DNA from 2 places in the Nocardioides sp. NPDC057767 genome. Region 2 is predicted to be linked to the other one. Evidence: riboswitches for the same ligand, from Rfam matches in the RefSeq annotation. Region 2 holds a riboswitch; the other holds the start of a gene.

Region 1 (20,172 bases), on a different contig from region 2:
CGGCCGCCTACGAGGTGGCCAACTACCTGCAGGCGATCGACCAGCTCACCGTCACCACGCTGCGCAACCTGATCGGTTCGATGGACCTGGAGACGACGCTGACCTCGCGCGAGACCATCAACACCCGCCTCCGCGAGGTGCTCGACGACGCCACCGGAAAGTGGGGGATCCGGGTCAACCGGGTCGAGATCAAGGCGATCGACCCGCCGGCCTCGATCAAGGAGGCGATGGAGAAGCAGATGCGCGCCGAGCGCGACAAGCGAGCCGCGATCCTGCACGCCGAGGGCAAGCGGGCCTCGTTGATCCTCGAGGCCGAGGGCACCCGGCAGCGCTCGATCCTGGAGGCCGAGGGGCACCAGCAGGCCCGGGTGCTCGAGGCAGACGGTGAGGCCAAGGCGCTCGAGCGGGTCTTCCAGGCGGTCCACGCCAACGACGCCGACGCCAAGGTGCTGGCCTACAAGTACCTCGAGATGCTGCCCTCGCTCGCCGCGCACGGCAACTCGTTCTGGGTCATCCCCGGCGAGCTCACCGAGGCGATGCGTACGGTCACCGGGGCCTTCGCCGACACCGCCTCGAAGTCGGTGGACAACAGCAACAGCAACGGGAACGGCGACGAGCGACGTACGCCGCCGCTGCCCGGTCCGCGCAACGCCATCGAGCAGGCCCAGCGCGAGGCGCACGAGGAGGCCGTCAAGGCGGTCGAGCAGGCCAAGGAGGAGTCCGCCCGCGCGGACCGCATCGTCGGCTGACGTACGCCGGTAGCCTGACCGGCATGTCGCCGGGTCTCGTGGTCGTGCTGCTCGTCATCGTGGTGGTCGTCGGGCTGCTGATGAGCGTCAAGATCGTCCCGGCGGCGACCTGCTTCGTGATCGAGCGCCGCGGCCGGTACCGGACCACACTGAAGCCCGGCCTCAACACCATCGTGCCAGTGCTCGACCGGGTCGTCGCCCGGCTCGACATGCGCGAGCAGGTGCTGTCGATGCGGGAACCGCTCATCTGCCGCGATCACTACGTCTGCGAGGCGGTTCTGAACGTCTACTTCGAGTTCGAGGACCCGCCGATCGTCTACCGCGTCGACAACACCCAGCAGCAGCTCGAACGCGCTCTACGCGAGGCGCTGCGAGAGTTCGCCGGAATTGTCGACCGAGACGAGTTCCTCATCTCCGCCCAGCGCCTGACGGATGTCGCCTATGACGCCACCCGCCGCTCGCGCGAGGACTGGGGCATCCGAGTCAAGCGCGTCGAGGTCACCGATCTGCGCGGCCCCGACGCGACCGCCCCGTGACCGCGTTCCTCGACGCGAAGCCGTGATTCGCTGAGCGTCTGTATCTCGGCGTGAGTAGGAGATGCGGCACGCTGGGAGATGTACGGATCTCCCATCCGTGATGGAGCGCGGCGCTGAGATGGGTGAGGTGGAGGTTGTGCTTCAGTGCCTCGACTGCATCCATGTGAGCCAGTATGAGACCGACCACCGACAGTCATGATGGGAAGCGGGGCATGATGAAGCCGTCTACGGCGCAGCACTCGCCGCTGGCAGGCTCGCGAACGTTCCGCGTACGAGGGGGATCTCGACCACTGGTCTCATCCGGCGGGTGCTCGACGCGAAGGCGGCTTGCGCCCTGGAGCGACGGGCACGCCGAGCCGTGCTGGCCATTGGAGTCTCGCCATCGGTGACCTCGAAAACCTGATGCGGCGGGCGGTCACGGATTGACAGCATCGGGCCATGTCGTTTCCCACTCCGACGCTCGTCACGACCCGGTTGCGGCTGCGGCCGTTCACCGACGCCGATGGGGATGACCTCTTCGCGCTGCAGAGCGACGCCCACGTACTGCGCTACTGGGACTCACCGCCGTGGACCGACCCGGCCCGCGCCGGGCAGTTCATCGCCAGGTCTCAGGAGATGGCGGAGGAGGGGTCCGGCGTGCGGGTGGCCATCGAACGGGACTCCGGATTCCTCGGCTGGTGCACCGTCAACTCGTGGAACCCGGAGTTCCGCAGCGCGTCGCTCGGCTACTGCCTCGGCGAGGCGGCCTGGGGCCAGGGCTATGCGACCGAGGCGGCCGGTGCCGTGCTGACCTGGGCCTTCGACACCCTCGACCTCAACCGGGTCCAGGCCGAGGCCGACACCCGTAACGCGGCCTCGGCCCGGGTGCTGGAGAAGCTCGGGTTCACGCTCGAAGGGACGCTGCGGGAGGACTGCGTCGTGAACGGCGACGTCTCCGACTCGTGGGTGTTCGGGTTGCTCCGACGGGAGTGGTTGGCCCGGCAACGGGGTACCGCACGGTCATGAGCCACGAGCAGCTTCCAGCAGAGGGACCCGACGACCCCGAATACACCGAGGAGTCTGGGCAGGTCTCCGAGACCCAGCGCCTCGACGATGACGAGGCCGGCACTCCGATCGCGCCCGCGGACTCGACGGCGGGTTACCCCGATTCCGAGGCCGGCAGCCCGGACACGAAGGGGTCCGGACCGAGCGAGGCGCCGCCCGAGAACCGGCGCGACAACGACGTCTAGCGATTCTGCGGGCGGGCCGGGCTGGGTCAGGCTCAGCCGAACAGGTCACCCAACCAGGACTCGCGGTGGTGGCTGCGGCGCTTGTCGTAGCGGTGGTCGTCGTCGTAGTCGCGCCGCTCGTACTCCCGCTTCTCATAGCGCCGGTCGTCGCGCTGCTCCTGGCGGGGCTGCTGGTAGCTGCCGGGTTGCGGAGCGCCGACGGACCGCTCGACGATCTTGTCGATCTCGCCGCGGTCCAGCCACACGCCACGGCACTGCGGGCAGTAGTCGATCTCGATGCCTTGGCGCTCGCTCATCACCAGGGTGGCACCGTCGATGGGGCACTGCATGGGGGTCTCCTCGTCGTCGGGGATCGGCGCCCATCAACCTATCCGGTCGTCCCGCATCGCCGCGGCTCAGCGCCGGTGGGCGCCCGCTCAGCGCTCCTTCGACCGCACCCTGATCCCGGTGAGGGGGATGGTGGTGGTGCCGGAGGGGTCGGTGAAGAAGTCGTTGCCCTCGCCGTCCACGACGATGAAGGCGGGGAAGTTCTCGACCTCGATCTTCCAGACCGCCTCCATGCCGAGCTCGGGGTATTCGAGCACCTCCACGGACTTGATGCAGTCCTGGGCGAGACGGGCGGCGGGGCCGCCGATCGAGCCGAGATAGAAGCCACCGTAGGTGCCGCACGCCTCGGCGACGACCTTGGAGCGGTTGCCCTTGGCCAGCATGACCATGGAGCCGCCGGCGGCCTGGAACTGCTCGACGTAGGAGTCCATCCGGCCGGCGGTCGTCGGCCCGAAGGACCCGCTCGCCATGCCCTCGGGCGTCTTGGCCGGGCCGGCGTAGTAGACCGGGTGGTTCTTCATGTACTCCGGCATCTCCTCGCCGGCGTCGAGGCGCTCCTTGATCTTGGCGTGCGCGATGTCGCGGGCCACGACCATCGGGCCGCTCAGCGAGAGCCGGGTCTTGACCGGGTGCTGGGACAGCGTCTCCAGGATCTTGTCCATGGGCTGGTTCAGATCGATCGAGACCACCTCGCCGGCCGAGATCTCCTCGGCCATGCCGGCGTCGGGCATGTACTGCGCCGGGTCGGTCTCGAGCTGCTCGAGGAACACGCCGTCGCGGGTGATCTTGCCCAGCGCCTGGCGGTCGGCGGAGCAGGAGACCGCGATCGCGACGGGGCAGGAGGCGCCGTGGCGGGGGAGCCGGACGACGCGTACGTCATGGCAGAAGTACTTGCCGCCGAACTGGGCGCCGATCCCGAAGGACTGGGTCAGCTCGAAGACCTTCTCCTCGAGCTCGGTGTCGCGGAAGCCGTGGGCGCTCATCGAGCCCTCGGTCGGGAGGTTGTCGAGGTAGTGGGCCGAGGCGTACTTCGCGGTCTTCAGGGCGAACTCCGCGGACGTCCCGCCGATGACCACGGCGAGGTGGTACGGCGGGCAGGCGGCGGTCCCCAGGGAGCGGATCTTCTCGTCGAGGAAGGTCAGGATCCTGTCGGGGTTGAGGATCGCCTTGGTCTCCTGGAACAGGAACGACTTGTTGGCGCTGCCGCCGCCCTTGGCCATGAAGAGGAACTTGTACTCCGGGCCGTTCTCGCCCTCGGCGGTCGAGTAGATCTCGACCTGCGCGGGCAGGTTGGAGCCGGTGTTCTTCTCCTCGTACGTCGTCAGCGGGGCCAGCTGGGAGTAGCGGAGGTTGAGCTTGGTGTAGGCGTCGAAGACGCCCCGCGAGACCGTCTCGGCGTCGTCCGAGCCGGTCAGCACGCCCTCGGACTTCTTGCCCATCACGATCGCGGTGCCGGTGTCCTGGCACATCGGCAGGATCCCGCCGGCGGAGATGTTGACGTTCTTGAGGAGGTCGAGCGCGACGAAGCGGTCGTTGCCGGAGGCCTCGGGGTCGTCGATGATCTTCCTGAGCTGGCGCAGGTGGGCCGGGCGGAGGTACTGGTTGATGTCCTTCATCGCCTCGGCGGTCAGCAGGCGGATCGCCTCGGGGTCGACCTTGAGGAACTTGCGCCCGTCGACCTCGATCTCTTCCACCCCCTCTGAGGTGACCAGCCGGTAAGGCGTGTCGTCATGAGAGGTCGGGAGGAGGTCGGAGTACCGGAACTCAACGTCAGCCACGGAACCGAATCGTACGCCGCCGCGGATGTCACAGATCGCGCGCGTCCGCCGTCTAGATGTCGAGAGCCTCGAGGAACGGGGCCCGGACCCAGGAGGAGAAATGACCGCCACCCGCATCGCGCCCGCAGAGATCACCGGCTTCAAGGGGATGATGATCAAGCGGTTCGCCATGAAGCTGCTCGGTCAGGTGCCGTCTTCGGTCGGCGTCTACTGGCACAACCAGAAGGTGCTGATGGGCATGTCCGGCCTCGGCTCCAAGGTGAAGAAGTGGGACGCCTGCGACGAGCAGCTGAAGTCCTTCGCCCACATGGCAGTCGCCTCGGCCGTGGGATGCAGCTGGTGCCTGGACTTCAACTACTTCGAGGCGCACAACCGCGGCCTCGACATGGACAAGGCTCGGGAGGTGCCGCGCTGGCGTGAGTCGGACGTGTTCACTCCGCTGGAGCGGGACGTGATGGCGTACGCCGAGGCGATGAGCCAGACCGAGCCGACCGTCACCGACGAGATGGTGTCGGGCCTGGTCGGGCAGCTCGGCGAGGCGGCCGTGATCGAGCTGACCGCGGTCATCGGGTTCGCCAACCTGTCGACCCGCACCAACGTCGCGCTGGGCATCGAGTCCGACGGCTTCGCGGAGGCCTGCGAGCTCAAGCCGCTCGCACAGCGCGGCGGTCAGCCGTCCACGATCGGGTGAACCCCTTGCGTCGGGTGCCCACGACTCCGTTACAGTGATGGAGACCCAACCCACACGGGAGTCCGCGGCAGCGGGCTGAGAGGGAGCTGGAGCCGCTCCGACCGTCGTACCTGATCCGGATAATGCCGGCGAAGGAAGTGACCTGACGTGTTGCCTGCCCTCCCGAGGATCTTCTGCCTCGTCTCCACGACCGACGACCTGACCCTGCTGCCTGCGCTCGCGGCGGCAGGAGTCGACGGCTTTCAAGTACGTGACAAGGCCGCGACCACGCGCGAGCTGCTCGTCCTCACCGCGAGCGTGCTCGAGCTCGTCGCGGCGTACCAGGCTCGTGTCGTCGTCGACGACCGGCTCGACGTCGCGCTCGCGGCCGGTGCGGACGGCGTGCACCTCGGCGCGGCCGATCTGCCGCTGGACGAGGCCCGGCGGATCGCCGACGCCGTCGCGCCGGGGCTGATCATCGGTGCCACCTGCCGAAACCGCGCCGCGGTCGAGGCGGCGGCGGACTCGGGGGCGGACTACGCGGGGTTCGGGCCCGTGTTCGCCACCTCGTCCAAGGACGGCCTTCCCGACCCGTTGGGCGTCGAGGCGGTGGGTGCCGCGGCCGGTGTGCTGCCGCTGATCGCGATCGGCGGGATCTCGGCGGAGACTGCTGCGCCCGTGCGTGCCGCCGGCGCCCACGGGGTCGCCGTGATCGGCGGCCTCTGGCGACAACCCGATCCACTCCAGGCCGCGAAGGAGCTCGTGACGGCGGTGGCGTGATGCGCGTCCGGGTGCTGGGGGCCGGGATCGTCGGGCTGTCTGTCGCCGACGAGCTGATCCGTCGTGGACATGACGTCGCGGTGATCGATCCATCGCCGGGCTCGGGGGCCTCGTACGCCGCCGCCGGCATGCTCAGCCCGGCCGGTGAGGCCTGGCACGGTGAGGAGGACCTGACCCGACTCTGCCTGTCGTCGCTCTCGTTGTGGCCCGACTTCGCCTCGCGGCTCGGGGTGCCTGTGCACACCCGTGGCACGCTGCTCGTCGGTGTCGACGCCGGTGACGTCCAGCAGGTCGAGCGGCAGCTCGCGGTGCTCGACCTCGCTGGGGTCGCCTACGAACGGCTGGGTCGGCGCGATCTGCTGGACCATGAACCCGGCCTCGGCCGCGTCGCCGGTGGCGCGTTCCTCGCCGAGGACCACTCCGTCGACCCGCGGGCCGTCGTCGCGGCGCTGCTCGCGCGCGTCGGCGACCGTGTTGGTCTCGAGACCAGCACAGCCGTTGACGTGACAGTCATCGCCACGGGGGCGCACCTCCCCGCCCCGTACTCGTCCCTCATCCGGCCCGTACGCGGCGACGTGGTGCGGGTGCGGACGCAGGAGCCGGTCGAGCGGACGGTGCGGGCCTGGGCGCACGGCGAGCAGGTCTACGTGGTGCCGCGGACCGGCAGCGACGAGGTGGTCATCGGTGCCACCTCCGAAGAGCGTGACGGTCCGCTGCTGCCGACCGTCGAGGGCGTGTGGCGGCTGCTCGACTCCGCGCGTCGGGTGGTGCCCGCGCTCGACCGGGCGAACGTGGTGGAGGTGACGTCGCGGGACCGGCCCGGCACCGCCGACAACCTCCCGCTGGTCGGGCCGACCCACGAACCGGGGGTCGTGCTCGCTGCCGGCGCCTACCGCAACGGGGTCCTGCTCGCGCCACTCATCGCACGGCTGGTCGCCGATCACATCGAGACAGGGACGGTGGAGCCCGCGGTGGATCCGCGTCGGTTCCGAATGAAGGAGGACGGATGAAGATCACCGTGAACAGCGAGCCGATGGAGGTCAGCGGCACCGTTGCCGACCTGCTCGAGGCCAGGACCGGCGACCGGCGCCCGAGCGGCATCGCCGTCGCCGTGGACGAGGAGATCGTGCCGCGCGACGACTGGGCGCGTTGGCCGCTCCAGGACGGTCATGTCGTCGAGATCGTGACGGCGGTGCAGGGCGGATGAGCGTGTTGAAGATCGCCGGGCGTGAGCTGTCCTCGCGCCTGTTCCTCGGCACCGGCGGCCTGCCCAACCTGGCGCTGCTCCCCGAGGTCATCGCGGCGGCCGAGCCGGGTCTGGTGACGGTGTCGATGCGGCGTACGTCCTCGACGGCGGCCGGCGGGCTGCTCGAGACGCTGCGCGCCGCGGCCGTCCCGATCCTGCCGAACACCGCCGGCTGTCTCTCGGCCCGCGAGGCCGTGCTGACCGCCGAGCTGGCCCGTGAGGCGCTGGAGACCGACTGGGTCAAGCTGGAGGTGATCGGCGACGAGACCTCGCTGATGCCCGACGCCGTCGAGCTCGTCGAGGCTGCCGAGCAGCTGGTGCGCAAGGGCTTCACGGTCCTGCCGTACGCCACCGACGACCCCGTCCTCGCCCGCCGGCTCGCCGACGCCGGCTGCGCGGCGGTGATGCCGCTCGGCTCGCCGATCGGGTCGGGGCTCGGCATCCTCAACCCGTATGCCATCGAGGCCGTCGTGGCTGCGGTCGACGTGCCGGTGGTGCTCGACGCCGGGGTCGGGACCGCCTCGGACGCGGCGCTGGCGATGGAGCTCGGCTGCTCCGCCGTCCTCGCCGCCACCGCCGTCACCCGCGCCGACGACCCGGTCGCGATGGCCCGGGCCCTGCGGTTGGCCGTCGAGGCCGGGCACACCGCCTGTGCTGCCGGCCGGATCCCGCGCCAGGCGGTCGCCAGGGCCTCCTCGCCGATGGAGGGCCGGATCGCATGACCTCCCCACCGCGACTGCTCGTCCTCACCGACCGCTCCCAGCTGCCGCTCGGCCGCAGCCTGCTCGCGACGTTGGCCGAGTGTCGGGCTGCCGGGCTCACCCACGTCGTTCTACGCGAGCTCGACGAGCCGCTCGAGCAGCGCGCCCGCCTGGCGCAGTGCGCCGCCGATCTGGGCCTCGCGGTCATCGCCGCCCACGGTCCGCTGCCCGGGGCGGTGGGAGTGCATCTCCCGGCCGGCGTTCCGGCCGACACGTCGTTACACCGTGGCCGCAGCTGCCACAGCCCCGCCGAGGTCGCCAGAGCCGCCGAGGACGGCTTCGACTACGCGATGCTGAGCCCGTACGCGACGACCGAGTCCAAGCCCGGTTACGGGCCCCCGCTGGGGCCGGGCGCCTTCCGGGACCTGCCGCTCCCGACGTACGCACTTGGCGGGATCACCCCGGACAACGCCGCCGAGGCGGTCGCCGGGGGCGCCTACGGGGTCGCCGTGATGGGCGCGGTGATGCGAGCCGACGAGCCGGGACAGGTCGTGCGCGACCTTCTCGCCGCCCTCGCCGCAGGGGTGACCCGATGAACCCGCAGGTCGCGCTCACCATCGCCGGCACCGACTCCGGGGGAGCGGCGGGCACCGCGGCCGACCTGGCCACCTTCGCCGCGCTCGGGGTCCACGGAGCCTGCGTGATCACCGCCGTCACCGCCCAGGACACGACCGGCGTCAGCGACATCCACCCGGTCCCGCACTCCTCCGTCGAGGCTCAGCTGGACGCGGTGCTCGACGACCTTCCCATCGCTGCGATCAAGACCGGGATGCTCGGAACCGCCGCCGCCGTGGAGGAGATCGCACGTCGGGTTGTGAAGCTGAGCGTGGCCTACGGGTCACTCTCGCCTTCACGACTTCCGCTGGTCGTCGACCCTGTCCTCGTTGCCACCTCGGGAGCTGTCCTCGGCGGCGAGGAGGTGCGCCGCGCCTATCTCGATCACCTCCTCCCTGTCGCCACCGTCGTCACTCCCAACCTCGACGAGGCCCGAGCGCTGGCCGGGCAGGACGGTACTCCCGAGGAGCTGGCGGTGGAGCTGGCCGGCTTGGGGCCGGCGGTGGTCGTCACCGGCGGCGACCCGGCGGCCACGGGGGAGTGCACCGACTGGTTCGCGGAACCGGGAGAACCCCCGATCCCGCTGAGACACCCCGCCATCCGCACGAGCAACGACCACGGCACCGGCTGCACCTACAGCTCGGCCCTGGCCGCCCACCTCGCCCACGGCACACCGCTGCGCGACGCCGCCGAGCGGGCCGCTGTGTACGTCACCCGGCAGCTCGCCACCAGCCGGCACTGGACCCTCGGCCGCGGTCGAGGCCCGATCGCCCATCTCTCCACGAACCAGCCCAGCCCGACAAGCACCAAGGAGACAGCATGACCGTCCACCCCGCCCACACCCGCGTCGAGCTCGGTGACCTGAAGGTCCCGGTGACCCGGGTCGCGCTCACCAACGGCGAGACCTTCGACCGCTACTGCACCGAGGGGCCCGGATCGGAGCCGGAGCAGGGTCTCCCGCCGCGCCGCGACGAGTGGATCAGCGAGCGAGGCGACACCGAGAGCTACGAGGGTCGCCGGACCGAGCTGCTGGACAACGGCAAGGCAGCCGTACGCCGCGGCGCGGCCCGCCAGGAGTGGCAGGGCGAGCGCCGCCGGCCGCGCAAGGGCACCAACATCACCCAGATGCACTACGCACGGAAGGGCGTCATCACCAAGGAGATGGCCTACGTCGCGGTGCGGGAGAGCTGCGACCCCGAGCTGGTCCGCGAGGAGGTGGCCGCCGGCCGCGCGATCATCCCCAACAACGTCAACCACCCCGAGTCCGAGCCGATGATCATCGGCAAGCGGTTCCTGGTGAAGATCAACGCCAACATCGGCAACTCCGCCGTCACGTCCTCCATCGCCGAGGAGGTCGACAAGCTCACCCACGCGATCACCTGGGGCGCGGACACGGTGATGGACCTCAGCACCGGCGACGACATCCACACCACCCGCGAGTGGATCCTGCGCAACTCACCCGTCCCGATCGGCACCGTCCCGATCTACCAGGCCCTGGAGAAGGTCAACGGCGAGGCCGACAAGCTGACCTGGGAGGTGTTCCGCGACACCGTCATCGAGCAGGCCGAGCAGGGCGTCGACTACATGACGATCCACGCCGGCGTCCTGCTCCGCTACGTCCCGCTCACCGCCAACCGGGTCACCGGCATCGTCAGCCGGGGCGGCTCGATCATGGCCGGCTGGTGCCTGGCGCACCACCAGGAGAACTTCCTCTACACCCACTACGACGAGCTCTGCGAGATCTTCAAGCAGTACGACGTCGCCTTCTCCCTCGGTGACGGCCTCCGCCCGGGCAGCACCGCCGACGCCAACGACGAGGCCCAGCTCTCCGAGCTGCGCACCCTCGCCGAGCTGACCGAACGAGCATGGCGACACGACGTCCAGGTCATGGTCGAGGGCCCCGGCCACGTACCGCTCAACCTCGTCAAGGAGAACGTCGACCTCCAGCAGGAGTGGTGCCACGGCGCGCCGTTCTACACCCTGGGCCCGCTCGCGACCGACATCGCGCCCGGCTACGACCACATCACCTCCGCCATCGGTGCGGCGACGATCGCGATGCACGGCACCGCGATGCTCTGCTACGTCACCCCGAAGGAGCACCTCGGCCTGCCGGACAAGGACGACGTGAAGACCGGCGTGATCACCTACAAGCTCGCCGCCCACGCCGCCGACATCGCCAAAGGCCACCCGGGCGCCCGCGACCACGACGACGCCCTCTCCCGGGCCCGCTTCGAGTTCCGCTGGCGCGACCAGTTCGCCCTCTCCCTGGACCCGGTCACCGCGGAGAGCTTCCACGACGAGACCCTGCCGGCGGAGAACGCCAAGACGGCCCACTTCTGCTCCATGTGCGGCCCGAAGTTCTGCTCGATGAAGATCAGCCAGGACGTACGCGACCGCTTCGGCGGCAACGACGGCGCATCCCCCGAGGAGATCGAGGCCGGGATGATGGAGAAGTCGAAGGAGTTCGCGGCGGCGGGCAGCCGCGTGTATCTCCCGCTCGCTGACTGACCCCGGCGGCTCGACAGTGCCCTGGCCCACCGGCGGCCAGGGCACTGTCGCGTCAGCTACCCGTCCGCGCGCAGGCTCTCGATGACCCTGGGGAGCCCCTCCGAGCCGTGCCCCGCGGCGATCTGTCCGCTGATCAGCGCCTGGACGGCAGCGATGGGGGAGGGGTCGATCCCCTCCTCCTCGCTGGCACGCACGATGTGGGTGAGGTCGGAGAACTCCAGGCTCTGCTGGCCCTCGACGGCATAGTCGCCACCGTCGATGACCTTCGCGTAGCCGGCGAGCTCCTCCGTCATGGCCGCGAGGAACAAGCCCTGCCGGGCAGCGAAGTCCGAAGCGCTCATCCCCATGGTGGCGACCATCGCGGCACCGTGGAAGAAGCCCATGAACATCTGGTACATCCCCGACAGCATCGCCAGGTCCACCAGCGAGGCCCTGCCGGCGTCCTCGCCGTGGAACTCGCTCGTGGCCCAGACGTCGAGCGTCGGCAGGACGGCGTCGTACGCCGTCCGCGAGCCGCTGTAGAAGATCTGGCCCGCGCGGGAACCGATCATGGCGGGCACGGCCATGATGGCGCCGTCGAGGTAGTCGACGCCGTGCTCGGCCGCCCAGGAGGCGAGCGCACGGGACTCGTTCGGGGTCGTGGTCGTGACGTTGACCAGGGTGCGGCCGCGCAGCTCGCCGGCAGCCAGGCCGAGCGTCTCCTCGACGGAGGAGTGATCGAGCAGGCAGGCGATGACGACGGGGCTGGCCAGCACCGCCGCGGGGACCGAGTCCGCCACACCGGCGCCGCGGGCCACCAGGTCCTCGGCGCGGCCGGGGGTGCGGTTCCAGACGGTCACGGACCGGCCGGCGGCGAGCAACGCGGTCACCAGCGCGCTACCCATCGCGCCGAGGCCGAGCACGCTGACGTCGGTCGAGGGGGTCGGGGTTCTATTGGTTTCTGACACGTCATCCATGCTGGAGGACGTCGCCACGTTGCGGGAGTACCCACTATTTACTGGGGTACGCACCAATCGGTCAGTGCCCGTCTCAGGGTTGAACCCGAGAGACGGGGGACACCTACGCCGATAGCATTCAGGGTCATGGGACTCCCTGAACCGCACCCCGGCCAGCCCCGCCGACCCGACCTGCGCGTCAGCGATGCCGACCGCCACGCGGTGGCCGACATCCTGCGCGAGGCGGCGGGGGATGGCCGGCTCGACATCGACGAGCTCGAGGAGCGGCTCGAGGAGACCTACCAGGCCAAGACGTACGCCGACCTGGAGCCGATCACGCAGGACCTGCCGGTCGCGGGGCAGGTGCCGGTGATGCCCGCGGCGCCCGCCGCCGGCGCGGTGCCCGTCGTCTACGGCCACGGCGACGAGTCCGACAGCGCCAGCGCGTTCCTGAGCAACGTCGAGCGCAAGGGCGTGTGGGTGGTTCCTCAGCAGCTCTCGGTCAACGCGGTGCTGGGCGACGCCGACATCGACCTGCGCGAGGCGCACTACTCGGCTCGCGAGGTCGTCATCAACGCCACCTCGGTCCTGGGCAGCGTGAAGGTCACCGTGCCGCCGCACGTGCACGTGATCGTCGAGGGCAACGGCGTGCTCGGTGACTTCAAGGAGCCGTCGGCGAAGGTGCCCGAGGTGCTCTCCGCGGACTCACCGGTGGTGCGGGTGCGGGGCCTCGCGGTGCTGGGCGATGTGACCGTCAAGCGCCGGGGTCCGCGCGGCCCGAAGCGCACGCTGAAGCAGCATCTCGGTCTCGAGTGAATGCGGTAGGGGGATTGTTGAGGCACAGGCTCGATGCCCCCACTACGATTCGCCCCATGGGAACGACCCCCGAGCCATTCCGTGGCCAGCATCCTGATCCGAATCTCCGGATCAGCGATGCCGACCGCCACAAGGTGGCCGACATCCTGCGCGAGGCCGCGGGCGAGGGACGCCTGGAGATCGACGAGCTCGACGACCGCCTCGAGGCGACCTTCAAGGCCAAGACGTACGCCGACCTGATCCCGATCACGGTCGACCTGCCGGCAGCGGGCACCCCCGCTCCGCCGGTTCCGCAGATGCCGCCCGCGACCGGGAGCAGCCCCGCGGTCTTCGCCGACAACCCGATCGAGAGCCAGCTCTACGTCGCGATCATGAGCGGCGTCGACCGGCGCGGGGTCTGGACGGTGCCGGCGACCGGCAACGTGATCGCGCTGATGGGCGGCGCCGACCTCGACATGCGCCAGGCGCAGTTCTCCGCGCAGGAGACCGTGATCTACGCCAACGCGATCATGGGTGGGGTCAACATCACCGTCGGTCCCGACGTCCAGGTCGTGATGCAGGGCGTCGGGATCATGGGCGGCTACGTCGGTCCTCGCGGGATCGAGCCGACCGGCGGTCCTCTGCTGCGGGTGAAGGGGCTGGCGCTGATGGGCGGCGTCACCGTCATCCGCAAGCCGCTGAAGGAGCCCAAGCGCTCCAAGCAGCTGCGGCTGCCGCCGCCGCACGAGCTCCCGCCACACGGGATGCACTGAGCAACACCCCTCGGGAGGTCCGCTCCGCGGACCGATTTTGTCGTGCCTGGAGTTCAGGCACTAACCTCGCCTGAACACGCTATTGTGTAGTTACATAGTAGACAAAGGAGACTCGGGATGAAGCCGAAGTGGAGCCTACTGCTGGGTGCCGCGACCGCGGCGGCCGTGGCGCTCGTCGGAGGGCTCCTCGTCATCGGCCCGAAGACGCTCGCCGCCGGTTCCGCCGCTGCCGACCCGTCGGCCGCGCCGGTCGCGCCGGTCGAGGAAGCGGCCGAGCTCGCCGCCACGACCGACGAGCGCCCCGACATGGTGCTCATCCTGATGGACGACTTCTCCCTGGAGCTGCTCCGCACGATGCCGGAGGCGACCCGGATGGCCGCGGAGGGAGCGACCTACCAGAACTCCTTCGTCATCGACTCGCTGTGCTGCCCCTCGCGTGCCGCGCTGCTCACCGGGCAGACGCCTCATCACACCAAGGTCCTCACCAACACCCAGAACGACCCGGAGCACCCGGTCGGTGGCTGGTCGGCTTTCCAGCGCTACGGCAACCTGGAGAAGCAGTTCAGCATCGGGCTGCAGGAGGCCGGCTACACGACCGGGTTCGTGGGGAAGTACATCAACGCCTACGAGGCCACCCTCGGCTCCGACGGCAAGCGGGTCCCGCCGCCCAAGGTGCCGGGCTGGGACTCCTGGAACGCGCTCCTCGGCGGTGCCTACGGCGGCTGGGGCTACCAGAGCACCTTCCTCGACGAGGACGGCGAGGTGCGGCTGCGCAACCACCCGCAGCCAGCGCAGAACGCCTCCGTGGAGCGCAAGGACGCTGCGTACGCCGCCAACGTCACCCGCGACTACGCCCTCGCCTTCATCGAGAAGCACCGCGACGACGAGAACCCCTACTTCCTCGAGATCGCCGCCTACGGGCCGCACTCCCGGCTCGGCCACCACTACCCGGGCCTGGACACCTGGTTCCCGCCCGCGTTCGCCGACCAGGCGCCCGCCGGCGACCCCGCGGGCGGCAACTGTGGCCGGGTCGCCTGTGCCGACCTGACGCTCGAGGACCTGGCCGGCTACGGCGACGACCGCTCGGACAATGCGCCCACCTACCTCGGCCGCGCCGGACGTACCTCGCAGGCCCCCGCCTGGCGCACCAACAAGATCTCGCTGAGCGACGAGACGGCGCTGAGCCAGTACCGCGACCGCGCCCGGATGGTGCAGTCGATCGACCGGATGATCACCCAGGTGCGCCAGGCGGCCGGCGACGACACCTACATCGTGCTGACCTCGGACAACGGCTTCCACCTCGGTCAGCACCAGCTCAACGGCGGCAAGGGCGCGCCGTACGACTCCGACACCCGCGTCCCGCTGGTCGTCGTCGGCCCCGACGTGGTGCCGGGCAAGCGCAGCCAGTTCGTCAACAACATCGACCTGGCGCCGACCTTCCTCGACATCGCCGGCGCCCCGACCCCGTCGTACGTCTCCGGCAGCTCGTTCGCGGAGACCCTGAGCCGGCCGCGGCTGCCGGGCGGGAGGTACGCCTTCTTCGAGCACACCTACGCCAGGTCCCACCCCGGCGAGGTCGACCTCGACAGCGGCTCGGGCGGCACCATCGACATCATCCCGTCCTACATCGCGGTGCGCGGCTCGCAGGGACTGCTGGTCCGGTTCGACCTGGACAAGTCCTGGAGGGGCACCGACTACGCCTACGAGCTCTACCGCTACGACCGGCCGTGGGAGGACCGCAACGTCTTCGCCGAGGACCACGCGAAACCGTATGCGCGCGACCTGATGCGCCGGCTCGAGGCCTACGACAGCTGTGCCCCGGCTGTGTGCCGGGCTTTGACCCGCTGATTCCGAATCTGGGCTATGGTGTCCCCGCCGAGGAAATGTGTCCTCGGTCACTTCACAACGGATCGTCCGGCACGTACCTGCCGGTGAAGGAGACAACGGAATCATGGCAACAGTCAGTTTTGAGAAGGCGCAGCGTTGGTACGCCGGCGCCGCCGAGCCCGCGGTCAAGGGCATCGACCTGGAGATCAAGGACGGCGAGTTCATGGTGCTCGTCGGCCCGTCCGGATGCGGTAAGACCACCACCCTGCGCATGCTCGCCGGGCTTGAGGAGGTCAACTCGGGCGCCATCAAGATCGGCGACCGCGACGTCACCAACGTCGCCCCCAAGGACCGCGACATCGCGATGGTCTTCCAGAACTACGCGCTCTACCCGCACATGAGCGTCGCCGAGAACATGGCGTTCTCGCTGAAGATGGCCAAGGTTCCGAAGGCCGAGCGTGACAAGCTCGTCGCCGAGGCGGCCAAGACCCTGGGCCTGACCGACTACCTCGACCGCAAGCCGAAGGCGCTCTCCGGTGGTCAGCGCCAGCGCGTCGCCATGGGCCGTGCGATCGTCCGCCAGCCTCAGGTCTTCTGCATGGACGAGCCGCTGTCGAACCTCGACGCCAAGATGCGTGTCCAGACCCGCACCGACATCGCCAAGCTCCAGGCCGAGCTCGGCATCACGACCGTCTATGTCACCCACGACCAGGTCGAGGCGATGACGATGGGCGACCGCGTCGCGGTGATGAGCAACGGTGAGCTGCAGCAGGTCGACACCCCGCTCAACCTCTACCGCAAGCCGGTCAACCTCTTCGTCGCCGGCTTCATCGGCTCCCCGCAGATGAACCTGATCAAGGCCACCTCGGCCGACGGCGGCGCCAAGATCGAGGAGTACGTCGTGCCGATCAGCGGCCACGACCTGCCCCAGCAGATCACCGTCGGCGTGCGCCCGGAGAGCTTCCGGGTCATCGGCGAGGGCCAGGGCGGGCTGCCGGTCCGGGTGACCGTCGTCGAGGAGCTCGGTTCCGACTCCTACGTCTACGGCACCAGCGACGTCGAGGGTGTCCCGTCCACCCTGATCGTCCGGGTCTCCTCCAAGGACCAGGTCAGCAAGGGCGACACCATCTACGTCACCACCGACCCCGAGGACGTCCACGTCTTCGACACCGAGTCGGGCCTGCGCGTCAACTGATGTCCCCAGCGCTCCAGCGCTGCGCGAATTGCGAAGCAATCGCAAATAACTCACTGCTGCTGGTTCATCCGAGCCAGCATCGCGTTGTAGGCATCGAGGGCCTCGTCGCTGTCGGGATCCACGGATCCCGGCTCGGCGGGGCCCTCGGTCGTGCCCCGGGCGCTCTCCTCGGCGAGCCGGGCGCTGCGTACGCCGTCGAGGAAGCGGCCGGTCATCTTGGTCCGGCGCTCGGGTGAGGAGACGACGGCGATGACCAGGCCGATCGCGAGCAGCATCATGCCGCCGTCGCCGCCGGCCCACATCAGGCCGCCGGCGGTCTGGATGTCGCGAACCGCGTCCAGTGCCCACTCGGGCCGGGCGCCGGAGTAGACCGGGTAGAGGTCGCGCTCGGTCTGCAGCATCACGATCCCGACGATCGTGTCGGGCACCATGCCGACCACGAGGAGGGCGATCCGGCCGAGGTAGGGCAGGTCGGTGCGTACCTTCTCCTCGCCGATCGTACCGGTGAGGAAGAGGAAGCCGGCGACGACGTAGGCGACCTGCTCGCCGACCATCAGCGGCGTGCTCTGAGCCATCGAGTCCATGAACCCGGACAGGTGGGTGCCGATTATGACCAGGGAGTAGAGCAGGGTGCCCGTGACGGGGTGGACCAGGACGGTCGCCGGGAGCGAGCGCATCGCTCGCTCGGCGCGCGGCCCGGTCTCGGCGATGACGGTGAGCGGATGCCCGAGCACCAGGAGCGTGGGTACGACCATGATCAGCGTCAGGTGGAGCACCATGTGCATCCACGCCAGCGCCATCGCATAGCCGTTGATGGCCGAGGCGACCACGACGTACATCAGGCCGAGCCCGGTCAGGAACGACGCTACCCGCCAGGCTTTGACCGTCGACGCCGCTCCGGCGGCGTTGCGGAGCGTGAGGTAGCCCGCGCCGAGGATGACCGCGGCGAGCAGCCAGCCGGGCTGGAGACTCCAGGTGGTGAGGAACTCGGACCAGCCGAGTGCGGGCAGGGAGCCGTGGTCGTGCATGGCCTCACGGTATCTCCGGGTCGCGACCGGAGGTTATTCCAGGCGGCCGGCTAGGCGGTGAGCGTGCGGTCGGCGGCCCGGTCGGCGGTGCGGCGCACGATCTTGATGAAGGTCGGCCACAGGCCCACGGGAAGGTCGTGGCCCATGCCCTTGATCAGGGTGATCTCGGCGCCGGGGACGGCCGCCGCGGTCGCCCGGCCGCCGGAGACGTGGACCATCTTGTCGGCCAGGCCGTGGATCACGCTGAACGGGACCTTGATCCGGCCGAGGTCCTCGGTGCGGTCGGGCTGGGTGAGGATGGCGAGCATCTGCCGGGCGACGGCCGCAGCGTTCACGCCGCGGTTCCAGGTGTCGATCGCGCGCCGGCGCACCTCGTCCTCGGGCTCGCGATAGGCGGGCGAGCCGATCTGTACGCCGCCCTTGATCTGGCGCTCGATGTAACCCTCCAGGCCGGGCTTCTTGATGACCAGCGCGGGCAGCAGGGTCGGGTGCTGGAAGCCGACACCACGTCGGCCGGTGGTGGACATCGTCGAGCAGACCGAGCGCACCCGGTCGGGGTGGCGGATGGCGAGGGTCTGGGCGATCATCCCGCCCATCGACACGCCCCACACATGGGCGGAGCCGACGCCGAGGTGGGTCAGCAGCGCGGCCGCGTCGTCGGCGAGGTCGGTCAGGGCGTACGGCGACGCGGTCGGCAGCCCCACGAACGCCCGGGCCAGCCGGGCGAGCGTGATCCGCTCGTCGCTCGGGTGCGGTGAGGAGTGGCCGACGTCGCGGTTGTCGTAGCGGATCACGTAGAAGCCGGCCTCGGACAGCTGCTGGCACAGCCGGACGTCCCACCAGGTCATCGGGCCGCCTAGCCCCATGATCAGCAGCAGCGGGTCAGCGCCGGGATCGCCGAACGTGTCGTACGCAAGCTCGACTCCTCCGGGGAGGAAAGCGGTGGACTCGGTCGGCTCGGCGGTGGTCATGTGCCGATTTTACGGGACGGGGCCAGATGTCTCCGGTGGTCGAACTTGTCGAGACCATCGTGGCGGGCGATGTTCCGCGAGCGTGTGGATCTCGACCCGGCCGTCGTTCCGGCGAGCAAGCTCGCCAGAACGGGCCTCGCTCGATCTCTTCGCGTTCGCCCGGCGCAAGCGCCGTGCGAGGCTCAGAAATCGATCGCGCTGTAGGCCTTGAGCTTGGCGAGCTGGTGCTCGGAGGTGACCTTGCGGATCGTGCCCGAGCGGCTGCGCATCACCAGGGAGTCGGTGACGACGGCGCCGTGGGGGAGGTACTGCACGCCCCGCATCAGGTCGCCGTCGGTGATGCCGGTGGCCACGAAGAAGCAGTCGTCGCCGGTGACCAGGTCGTCGGTGTGGAGCACGAAGTCGGGGTCGAGGTTGTGCCCGGCGTCGAGGGCGCGCTGGCGCTCCTCGTCGTCCTTCGGCCACAGCCGGCCCTGGATGGTGCCGCCGAGCGCCTTCATCGCGCAGGCGGCGACGATCCCCTCGGGAGTGCCGCCGATGCCCATCAGCAGGTCGGCGCCGGAGCCGGCGCGGGCCGCCGAGATCGCGCCGGCCACGTCGCCGTCGACGATGAACTTGATCCGGGCGCCGGTCTGGCGGATCTCCTCGACCAGCTTGTCGTGACGGGGCCGGTCGAGCACGATCACGGTGATGTCGGAGGTCGTGGTGTCCTTGGCCTTGGCCACGGCGGCGATGTTCTCGGCGACCGGCAGGCGGATGTCGACGACGTCGGCGGCCTCGGGGCCGGTGACCAGCTTCTCCATGTAGAAGACGGCGCTGGGGTCGTACATGCTGCCGCGCGGGGCGACTGCCATCACCGCGACGGCGTTGCTCATGCCCTTGGCGGTCAGGGTGGTGCCGTCGATCGGGTCGACCGCGACGTCGCACTCGGGTCCGGTGCCGTCGCCGACCTGCTCGCCGTTGAAGAGCATGGGAGCGTTGTCCTTCTCTCCCTCGCCGATCACGACGGTGCCGTTCATGGCGACCGTGGAGATCATCGTGCGCATCGCGTTGACCGCGACACCGTCGGCGCCGTTCTTGTCGCCACGGCCGACCCAGCGGGCGGCGGCCATCGCCGCTGCCTCGGTCACGCGCACCAGCTCCAGGGCCAGGTTGCGGTCAGGGGCGGTGGGGGCGACGCCGAGCGGCTGGGTGTCGTTCATGGGGTTCAATCTATCCGCCGCGTGCGGTGGCGTGGCCGCCGAGTCACTTGATCGATCCAGAGACAAGTCTCACAGCGAATGGTGTCTGTGGGTCGTTCAGGACCCGTTCGGTCGGGCCGTCCTCGACGATGCGACCGTGCTCGATCACCACCACCCGGTCGGCGAGCGCTCGGGCGTCGGCGGCGTCGTGGGTGATGATGATGGCGGTCCTGCCTTCGAGGGCGGTACGCAGCGTCTGCCGCAGCGCGGGGCGTACGTCGACGTCGAGTGAAGCCATCGGCTCGTCGAGCAGCAGCAGCTCGGGGTC
Region 2 (7,917 bases):
GATGCATCGGTATGGTCGAAGTTCGGGAGCGGATACGGTTTCGTTCCCGCCCTGCTGCCGATCCTGGGTCTGCTCTGGCTCTGGAAAGGTCGAACCCCAGGGCCGACCGAAGGAGTCTGATGAGTCAGTCGACAGCCACCGCCATCTCGCCTGACTCGGGGGAGCACTGGTCCGCTCCGGGAGCATGGACGGTCGCCGACGGCGTGCACCGGATCCCGCTGCCGCTGCCGATGGACGGGCTCAAAGCGGTGAACATCTACGTCCTCGAGGGCTCTGACGGACTCTCGCTGGTCGACGGCGGATGGGCGATCACCGAGGGGCGCTCCGCGCTGGAGAGCGGGCTGAAGAAGCTCGGTTTCGCGTTCGGCGACATCCGGCGCTTCCTGGTCACCCACGTGCACCGCGACCACTACACGCTGGCCTCGGTGCTGGGTGAGGAGTTCGGCGCCGACGTGCTGCTCGGCGCCGGCGAACGGCCCACCCTCGAGCTCACCAACGGCGACCTCGACGGCTGGATCTCGACCGACCGGCTGCTCGCCCACGCCGGTGCGCACGAGCTGGCCGCGGTGTGGGCCGCCAACCCGCCGCCCTTGCCCGACCTGTCCCACTGGCGGATGCCTTCTCGATGGCTCGAAGGGGACGTACGCCTCTCCGTCGCCGGCCGCGACGTCGATGCCGTGCACACCCCTGGTCACACCCAGGGTCACTACGTCTACGCGGACCTGGCCGGCTCCGTCCTGTTCGCCGGTGACCACGTGCTGCCCACGATCACCCCGTCGATCGGCTTCGAGCCGGTGCCCGTCATCGACCCGCTGGGCGACTTCATGGCCTCGCTGACCAAGGTCCGCTCCATGCCCGATCTGCAGCTTCTGCCCGCCCACGGCCCCGTCGCGACCTCGTCGCACGCGCGCGTCGACGAGCTCCTGGCCCATCACGAGTCGCGGCTCGCCCAGTCGCTTGACTCGCTGCGGGCCGGCCGGCGCTCCGCGCTGGAGGTGGCCAACGACCTCGGCTGGACCCGGCACGAGCGTGCCTTCGCCGAGCTCGACTACTTCAACGCCGGCCTCGCGGTCATGGAGACCAAGGCCCATCTCGAGCTGCTGGCGGCGCGGGGTCAGGCCACGCGTGAGGAGACCGAGGCGAGCGTGCTCTTCGCTCCCGTCATCGCCTGAGCCGCATCGGCGTGTGCGGGATGCCGTCCTCGAGGAACTCCTCGCCGTCCTTCACGAACCCGAACTTCGCGTACCAGCCGGCCAGCGGCGACTGGGCGTCGAGGACGATGTCGCGGTCGGTGACGGCCTCGACGGCAGCCTTCATGATCACGTCCGCCAGGCCCTGGCCGCGGTGGGTGGGGGCGAGGACGACGCGGCCGATCCGCCACACGTCGCCGTCGTCGAGGATGCGGGCGGTGCCGGCGAGCTGGTCGCCGTCGGTCAGCACCACGTGACGCGTCCCGGGCTCGAGGTCACGGCCGTCCAGGTCGAGGTAGGGGCAGTCCTGCTCGACGACGAAGACCTCCTGGCGCAGCTGCCACAGGGCGTACGCGGTCTTGGGGGTGAGGTCGTCGAAGGACGAGATGGAGACGTCGGTCATGGGTGGATTCTCGCAAGCAAGTAGTGTTGCCCGAAACAGACAGGGGAGGCCGGAAGGCCTGAGAGTGCGGCGAACAGCGCCGCAGACCCTCCGAACCTGCTCCGGTTGACACCGGCGAAGGGAGTCAGAAATGCGCATGCGTACGCCTGCCATCGCTGCCACAGCTATCTCGGCGTTGCTGCTGTCCGCCTGCGGCGGCACGCCGGCGGAGCCGGAGGCCGAGAAGTCGAAGGGGGCCGGCGACAAGACGGTCGTGCTGCTGACCCACGACAGCTTCACGCTGCCGAAGGAGGTGCTGGCCGAGTTCACCGAGACGACCGGCTACACCGCCGAGATCCGGCACGCGGGCGACGGCGGCGAGCTGACCACCAAGATCGCCCTGGACACCGGCAACCCCGACGGTGACGCGGTCTTCGGCGTCGACAACACCTTCGCCAGCCGGGCGATCGACCAGGGCGCGCTGGAGGCCTACACGCCGGAGACGGTCCCCGCCGGGGTCGACGAGTTCAACCTTCCGGGCGACGAGGAGCACTTCCTCACCCCGGTCGACAACGGCAGCGTGTGCGTCAACATCGACACCGAGTGGTTCGCCGCGAAGAAGCTGACGCCGCCGAAGTCGCTCGACGACCTGGCTGAGCCTGCGTACCAGGACCTGCTCGTGACTCCTGGCGCGGCGACGTCGACGCCTGGACTGGCGTTCCTGCTGGCCACCGTCGCCGAGTACGGCGAGGACGGCTGGGCCGACTACTGGGGCAAGCTGATGGACAACGGCGCCAAGGTCGTCGACGGCTGGGACCAGGCCTACTACTCCGACTTCACCAAGGGCGGCGGCAAGGGAACGCGTCCGATCGTCGTCTCCTACGACTCCTCGCCGGCCTTCACCGTCAAGGACGGGAAGACGACGACCGCCGCGCTGCTCGACACCTGCTTCCGTCAGGTCGAGTACGCCGGTGTGCTGAAGGGTGCCGATAACCCCGAGGGCGCCCAAGCGCTGATCGACTTCATGCTCTCCGACAGCGTGCAGGGGGCACTGCCGGAGAGCATGTACGTCTTCCCCGTCTCCTCGAGCGTCGAGCTGCCCGCCGACTGGGCGAAGTTCGCCCAGCAGCCGACCTCGCCGCTCTCCGTCGAGCCCGAGGAGATCGAGGAGAACCGGGAAGCGTGGCTGGCGACCTGGAGTGACACGATCGCGCAGTGAGCTCCACCCGTCGCGTAGGGACACTCGTCGCGCTCGCCGCCCTTCCGGTGACCGTGCTGGCGGTCTTCTTCGTCCTGCCGGTCACCGGGATGGTGCAGCGCGGCCTGTTCTTCGGTGGCTCCTTCGACCTGTCCGTGGTGTCCCGGGTCGTGGGGCGCCCGGAGATCCAGCGGGCGCTCTGGTTCACGCTGTGGTCCTCCGGGCTGGCGACGGTGCTGAGCGTGGCCTTGGGGCTGCCGGCGGCATTCGCGCTGCATCGACTGGCGTTTCCGCTGCAGCGTGTGATCCGGGCCGGGCTGCTGGTGCCGTTCGTACTCCCCACCGTCGTCGTCGGGGTCGCTTTCCGAGAGCTCATCGGCGAGGCCGGACTGTTGGCTGGCCTGGGGCTCGACGGGACGCCGACCGCGATCATCCTCGGGCTGGTCTTCTTCAACGCCTCGGTGGTGATCCGCGCGGTCGGGGCGGCCTGGGAGTCGCTCGACCCGCGACCCGGTGAGGCCGCTGCCGCTCTCGGGGCGTCGCCTTCGCGGGTCCTGTGGACGATCACCCTGCCCGCCCTGCGTCCCGCGATCGTCTCGGCGGCGTCGGTCGTCTTCCTCTTCTGCGCGACCGCGTTCGGGATCGTGCTCACCCTCGGCGGGGTGCGCTACAACAGCATCGAGACCGAGATCTACAAGCTCACCTTCACCCTGTTCGACCTGCCCGGCGCCGCGGTGCTGTCGGTGCTCCAGCTGGTGGTCGTCGTCGGTCTCCTGATCGTGGCCGGTCGGCTGCGTTCGGTGCCCGATCCCGCGCAGTCCCGGGTCGTCGTACGCCGCCGGCGGGTCTCGCCGCGGGACCTCCCGGCCCTGCTCTCGACGTCGGTGCTGGTCCTGCTGGTGGCCGGGCCGCTGCTGGCGCTGCTGCTCGGGTCGCTGCGGGTCGAGGACCGGTGGAGCCTCGGGAACTACGTCGCCCTGCAGACCCCCGGGTTCGACCCGCCGCTGCCGGTGCCGGTCACCACGGCGCTGATGACGTCGCTGGCCGTCGCGGTGCAGGCCTCGCTGGTCGCGCTGGTGCTCGGGCTGCTGGTCGCGTTCGCGGTCACCCGGCGGTCGCGGACGGTCGCCGAGCGTCGTGTGCGCGCGGTGCTCGACGGGCTGTTCATGGTGCCGCTCGGGGTCAGCGCCGTCACGCTCGGGCTCGGGCTCTATCTGACGCTCGGGTCGGGCGTCCTCGACTTCCGTGACGAGCCGTGGCTGGTACCGCTGGCCCAGGCTCTGGTCGCGTTGCCCCTGGTGGTGAGGACGTTGGTGCCGGTCCTGGGATCGGTCGACGACCGGCTCCGCCAGGCCGCCGCCGGGCTCGGGGCCGGGCCGCTGCGTGCGGTCATGACCGTCGACGTACCCGCCGTCTGGAAGCCCCTCCTCGCCTCCTCCGGCTTCGCCTTCGCGGCCTCGCTCGGGGAGTTCGGCGCGACGTCCTTCCTCGTCCGCGAGGAACGCCCCACCCTCCCCGTCGTCATCCTCCGCCTGCTGTCCCGCCCGGGCTCCGACAACTACGGCATGGCCCTCGCCGCCGCTTGCGTACTCGCCGCCACCACCGCCCTCGTGATGCTCCTCGTCGAGCGTCTCCGCGTCCCTTCGATCGGAGCACTGTGAATCCACGCCGAGAAGTCACCCGCGCCGGCCGAGGCGTCACCCCCGTCGGCCGAGAGGTCACCCGCGTGCCGGCTCGAACGACGTACGTGACGCCTCGGCCGACCGGGCCGACCTCTCGGCAGGATCGAGGTTGCGATGCTGTCGCTGCGTGAGGTGTCGGTGGCGTACGACGGGAAGACCGCCGTCGAGGACGTCAGCCTGGAGCTGGCGGACGGAGAGGTGCTGGCGCTGCTCGGGCCGTCGGGCTCGGGGAAGTCGACGCTGCTGCGGGCCGTGGCCGGGCTGGAGCCGGCGACGGGGGAGATCGGCTGGGACGGGCGATCGGTGCGCGGGGTGCCGACGCACAAACGCGGGTTCGCGCTGATGTTCCAGGACGGGCAGCTGTTCCCGCACCTCAGCGTCGCGGGCAACGTCGCCTACTCGATGCGGCTGCGGCGTATCCCCGGCGCCGACCGGGAGAAGCGGGTCGCCGACCTGCTGGAGCTCGTCGGCCTGGGTGGCTACCAGGATCGCCTTCCGGGCACGCTGAGCGGTGGCGAGCGGCAGCGGGTCGCGCTGGCGCGCGCGCTGGCGGTCGAGCCGAGGCTGCTGCTTCTCGACGAGCCGCTCTCCGCGCTCGACGCGGGGCTGCGGGAGCGTCTGGCCGGCGATCTGCGGCGGATTCTGCACGAGGCCGGCACGACAGCGCTCATGGTCACCCACGATCAGGAGGAGGCGTTCGCGGTCGCCGACCGGATCGCGCTCCTGCGCGACGGTCGCCTCGTGCAGGAGGGGACCCTCCGCGACGTCTGGGCGCGGCCGACCGACACCTGGGCGGCGCTGTTCCTCGGCTATGCCCGTGTGCTCGAGGGCAGTGCGGCGCGGACCGTTCTGAAGGCCGCCGGACTGAGCCCGGCCGGAGCGGTGGCGCTCCGCCGCTCGGCTTTCGTCGCCGACCCGGCGGGACCGCTCACCGGCACCGTCGTCTCGGCCAGGGCCACGCCGGAACAGCACCGGCTCGTCGTACGTCTCGACGACATCGGCGAGGTCGACGCGGTCGCCGACTCGGCGCCGGCGCCGGCGCCGGGCGAGTCGGTCAGGCTGCGGGTGGAGCCGAACCGGCTGGCCGTTCCAGAATCTGTTGTCCCCGAATCGGCAGAGCAGCCACCCGCCATTTAAACTTAACGGCTATGTATCGACGCGCTCAGATCTTCCTCGTCAGTAGCGCGCTGATCTTCGGCCTGATCGCAGTCGTTACCGCGCAGATCGTCGACAAGCGCATGCTCGACCCGGAGGGCTTCCTCGGACCGTCCTGGCTCCGGTTGCCCCTCCTCGTCGGAGCCGCCCTGCTCGTCGACCTCGTGCCACGCACGCTGTGGTTGGCGAAGTTCAAGTGGAAGGACATGGGGCCGATCTTCAAGGAGCGGGTCCGCACCCACTGGACCCGTGAGCGGCTGACGCTCGTGGCGATGGGCATCGTCTGCTTCTACCTGGTCTACGTCTGCTACCGGAACCTCAAGTCCTTCCTGCCGTTCGTCGTGCCGGAGACCTACGAGTTCGACCACGAGCTGCACCTGATCGACAAGGCGGTGCTCTTCGGCTCCGACCCGGCGATCCTGCTCCACGACCTGCTCGGCACCGGCTGGGTGGCGTGGTTCCTCTCCTACATCTACATGTGGTTCCTGCCGCTGGTGCCGTTCGCGGTCGCCGCATGGCTGGTCTGGTCGCGCAACCTGGCCTACGGCTACTGGTTCGTCGCCTCGCAGTGCATCGCCTGGATCCTCGGCACGGTGTCCTACTACTGCCTGCCGACGGTCGGCCCGGGCCTGCAGTACCCCTATCTCTACGCCGATCTGCCGGACACGCCCGCCAGCAGCCTGATGGAGTCGCTGGTCTTCACCCGGCAGCACGTCCTCTTCGACGTCGACGCCAACGTGGTGCAGTCGGTCGGTGGCTTCGCCTCGCTGCACACCGGCATCACCCTGCTGGTGGCGCTGATGATCCACGCCACGATCAAGAACAAGATCGCCCGCTGGGCCGGCTGGATCAACTTCGGGATCACCGTCGTCGCGACCGTCTACTTCGGCTGGCACTATCTCGCCGACGACGTCGCGGGCGCGATGATCGCGCTCGTCGCCTACTACTTCGGCGGGCTGGCGGCCGGCCAGAAGTTCCAGCGCAAGGGCGTGCGTCGGCTCGTCGCCGAGTCCGACGCGATCGCCGGACGCGAGGCGAAGGTCGCCCACGAGCTGACCTGATCCTGACCCCGCCCGGCATAGGGTGGCGACGTGAACGCCATCGATGCCGCCGCACTGACTTCACTTCTCGACGGGCGCTATGCCGGGGTACGCCAGGACGTACGCCGGGCGCTCGCCGACCGCGCCGACTTCCTCGACGAGGTCGAGGAGCTGCCCCGGGCGGAGTACCGCGAGCGGGTCCGGGAGGTGCTCCTCGACGTCTCCGCGACCGGCCTGACCGGGCTCGGGTTCCCGAAGGAGTACGGCGGCGGCGGTGACGTCGGTGCCTCCATCGCCGCCTTCGAGGAGATGGCCGGCGGGGACCTGTCGCTGCTGGTGAAGTCGGGCGTGCAGTTCGGGCTCTTCGGCGGCGCCATCCTGCAGCTCGGCACCGCGCGGCACCACGACCGCTACCTCGCCGACATCGTCTCCGGGCGCCTGCTCGGCTGCTTCGCGATGACCGAGCACGGCCACGGCTCCAACGTGGCCGCCGTGGCGACCGTGGCCACCTACGACCCGGCCACCCAGGAGTTCGTCATCGAGACGACCCGGGAGGATGCGTACAAGGACTACATCGGCAACGCCGCGTGTCACGGCGAGCTCGCGGTCGTCTTCGCGCAGCTAGTCGTCGGCGGCGAGGAGCGTGGGGTGCATGCCTTCGTCGTGCCGATCCGGGTCTCCGGCGAACCGGCTCCCGGGGTGAGGATCGCGGACGACGGGCCCAAGATGGGGCTCAACGGCGTCGACAACGGACGGCTGTGGTTCTCGGGCGTGCGGGTGCCGCGTACGTCCTTGCTGAACCGTTTCGCCGACGTCACCGCCTCTGGCGAGTATGTCTCGGAGATCGAGTCGGCCGGTCGGCGCTTCTTCACCATGCTCGGCACGCTCGTGCAGGGCCGGGTCTCGGTCGGGGGAGCGGCGATCCGCGCCTCGGAGGTCGCGCTGACGATCGCGGTCCGCTACGCGCTGCGGCGGCGGCAGTTCGAGGCTTCTGCTGAGGCCGAGGAGTCGCTGCTCATGGACTACGGCCAGCACCAGCGCCGGCTGCTGCCGCTGGTCGCGCGGACCTATGCGCTGCGCTTCGCGCAGGAGGTCGTACGCGACGACCTGCACGACGTCTTCTCCGGTGTCGCCACCTCCGAACACGCCCGCCGAGAGCTCGAGTCGCGAGCCGCCGGCACCAAGGCACTGGCGACCTGGCACGCCACCCGGGCCATCCAGGAGTGCCGCGAGGCGTGCGGTGGCGCGGGCTACCTGGCCGCCAACCGGT

The links. A riboswitch is a leader RNA that binds a small molecule or an ion and turns the genes downstream of it on or off. The one in region 2 is predicted to bind thiamine pyrophosphate.
Region 1: it holds a riboswitch for thiamine pyrophosphate, as region 2 does, so the genes downstream of both, thiE (thiamine phosphate synthase) here and ACFVDI_RS14375 (thiamine ABC transporter substrate binding subunit) in region 2, are expected to answer to the same signal.

What each region holds. Positions count from the first base shown of each region.
Region 1 is NZ_JBHVKJ010000020.1:4,529-24,700, forward strand. Features, by position in the region: gene ACFVDI_RS12165 (SPFH domain-containing protein) at 1-749, shown strand, start outside; gene ACFVDI_RS12170 (SPFH domain-containing protein) at 773-1,285, shown strand; gene ACFVDI_RS12175 (GNAT family N-acetyltransferase) at 1,724-2,290, shown strand; gene ACFVDI_RS12180 (hypothetical protein) at 2,287-2,514, shown strand; gene ACFVDI_RS12185 (zf-TFIIB domain-containing protein) at 2,547-2,843, opposite strand; gene ACFVDI_RS12190 (fumarate hydratase) at 2,931-4,619, opposite strand; gene ACFVDI_RS12195 (carboxymuconolactone decarboxylase family protein) at 4,720-5,310, shown strand; TPP riboswitch at 5,355-5,464, shown strand; gene thiE (thiamine phosphate synthase) at 5,458-6,069, shown strand; gene ACFVDI_RS12205 (FAD-dependent oxidoreductase) at 6,069-7,079, shown strand; gene thiS (sulfur carrier protein ThiS) at 7,076-7,276, shown strand; gene ACFVDI_RS12215 (thiazole synthase) at 7,273-8,037, shown strand; gene ACFVDI_RS12220 (thiamine phosphate synthase) at 8,034-8,612, shown strand; gene thiD (bifunctional hydroxymethylpyrimidine kinase/phosphomethylpyrimidine kinase) at 8,609-9,454, shown strand; gene thiC (phosphomethylpyrimidine synthase ThiC) at 9,451-11,139, shown strand; gene ACFVDI_RS12235 (NAD(P)-dependent oxidoreductase) at 11,196-12,095, opposite strand; gene ACFVDI_RS12240 (DUF1707 domain-containing protein) at 12,222-12,890, shown strand; gene ACFVDI_RS12245 (DUF1707 domain-containing protein) at 12,947-13,642, shown strand; gene ACFVDI_RS12250 (sulfatase-like hydrolase/transferase) at 13,760-15,490, shown strand; gene ACFVDI_RS12255 (ABC transporter ATP-binding protein) at 15,594-16,664, shown strand; gene ACFVDI_RS12260 (cytochrome c oxidase assembly protein) at 16,715-17,692, opposite strand; gene ACFVDI_RS12265 (alpha/beta fold hydrolase) at 17,743-18,663, opposite strand; gene glpX (class II fructose-bisphosphatase) at 18,846-19,865, opposite strand; gene ACFVDI_RS12275 (ATP-binding cassette domain-containing protein) at 19,909-20,172, opposite strand, start outside.
Region 2 is NZ_JBHVKJ010000025.1:145-8,061, forward strand. Features, by position in the region: partial or broken gene ACFVDI_RS14360 (hypothetical protein) at 1-120, shown strand, start outside; gene ACFVDI_RS14365 (MBL fold metallo-hydrolase) at 120-1,172, shown strand; gene ACFVDI_RS14370 (GNAT family N-acetyltransferase) at 1,162-1,593, opposite strand; TPP riboswitch at 1,625-1,733, shown strand; gene ACFVDI_RS14375 (thiamine ABC transporter substrate binding subunit) at 1,730-2,791, shown strand; gene ACFVDI_RS14380 (ABC transporter permease) at 2,788-4,431, shown strand; gene ACFVDI_RS14385 (ABC transporter ATP-binding protein) at 4,567-5,589, shown strand; gene ACFVDI_RS14390 (phosphatase PAP2 family protein) at 5,601-6,668, shown strand; gene ACFVDI_RS14395 (acyl-CoA dehydrogenase) at 6,699-7,917, shown strand, end outside.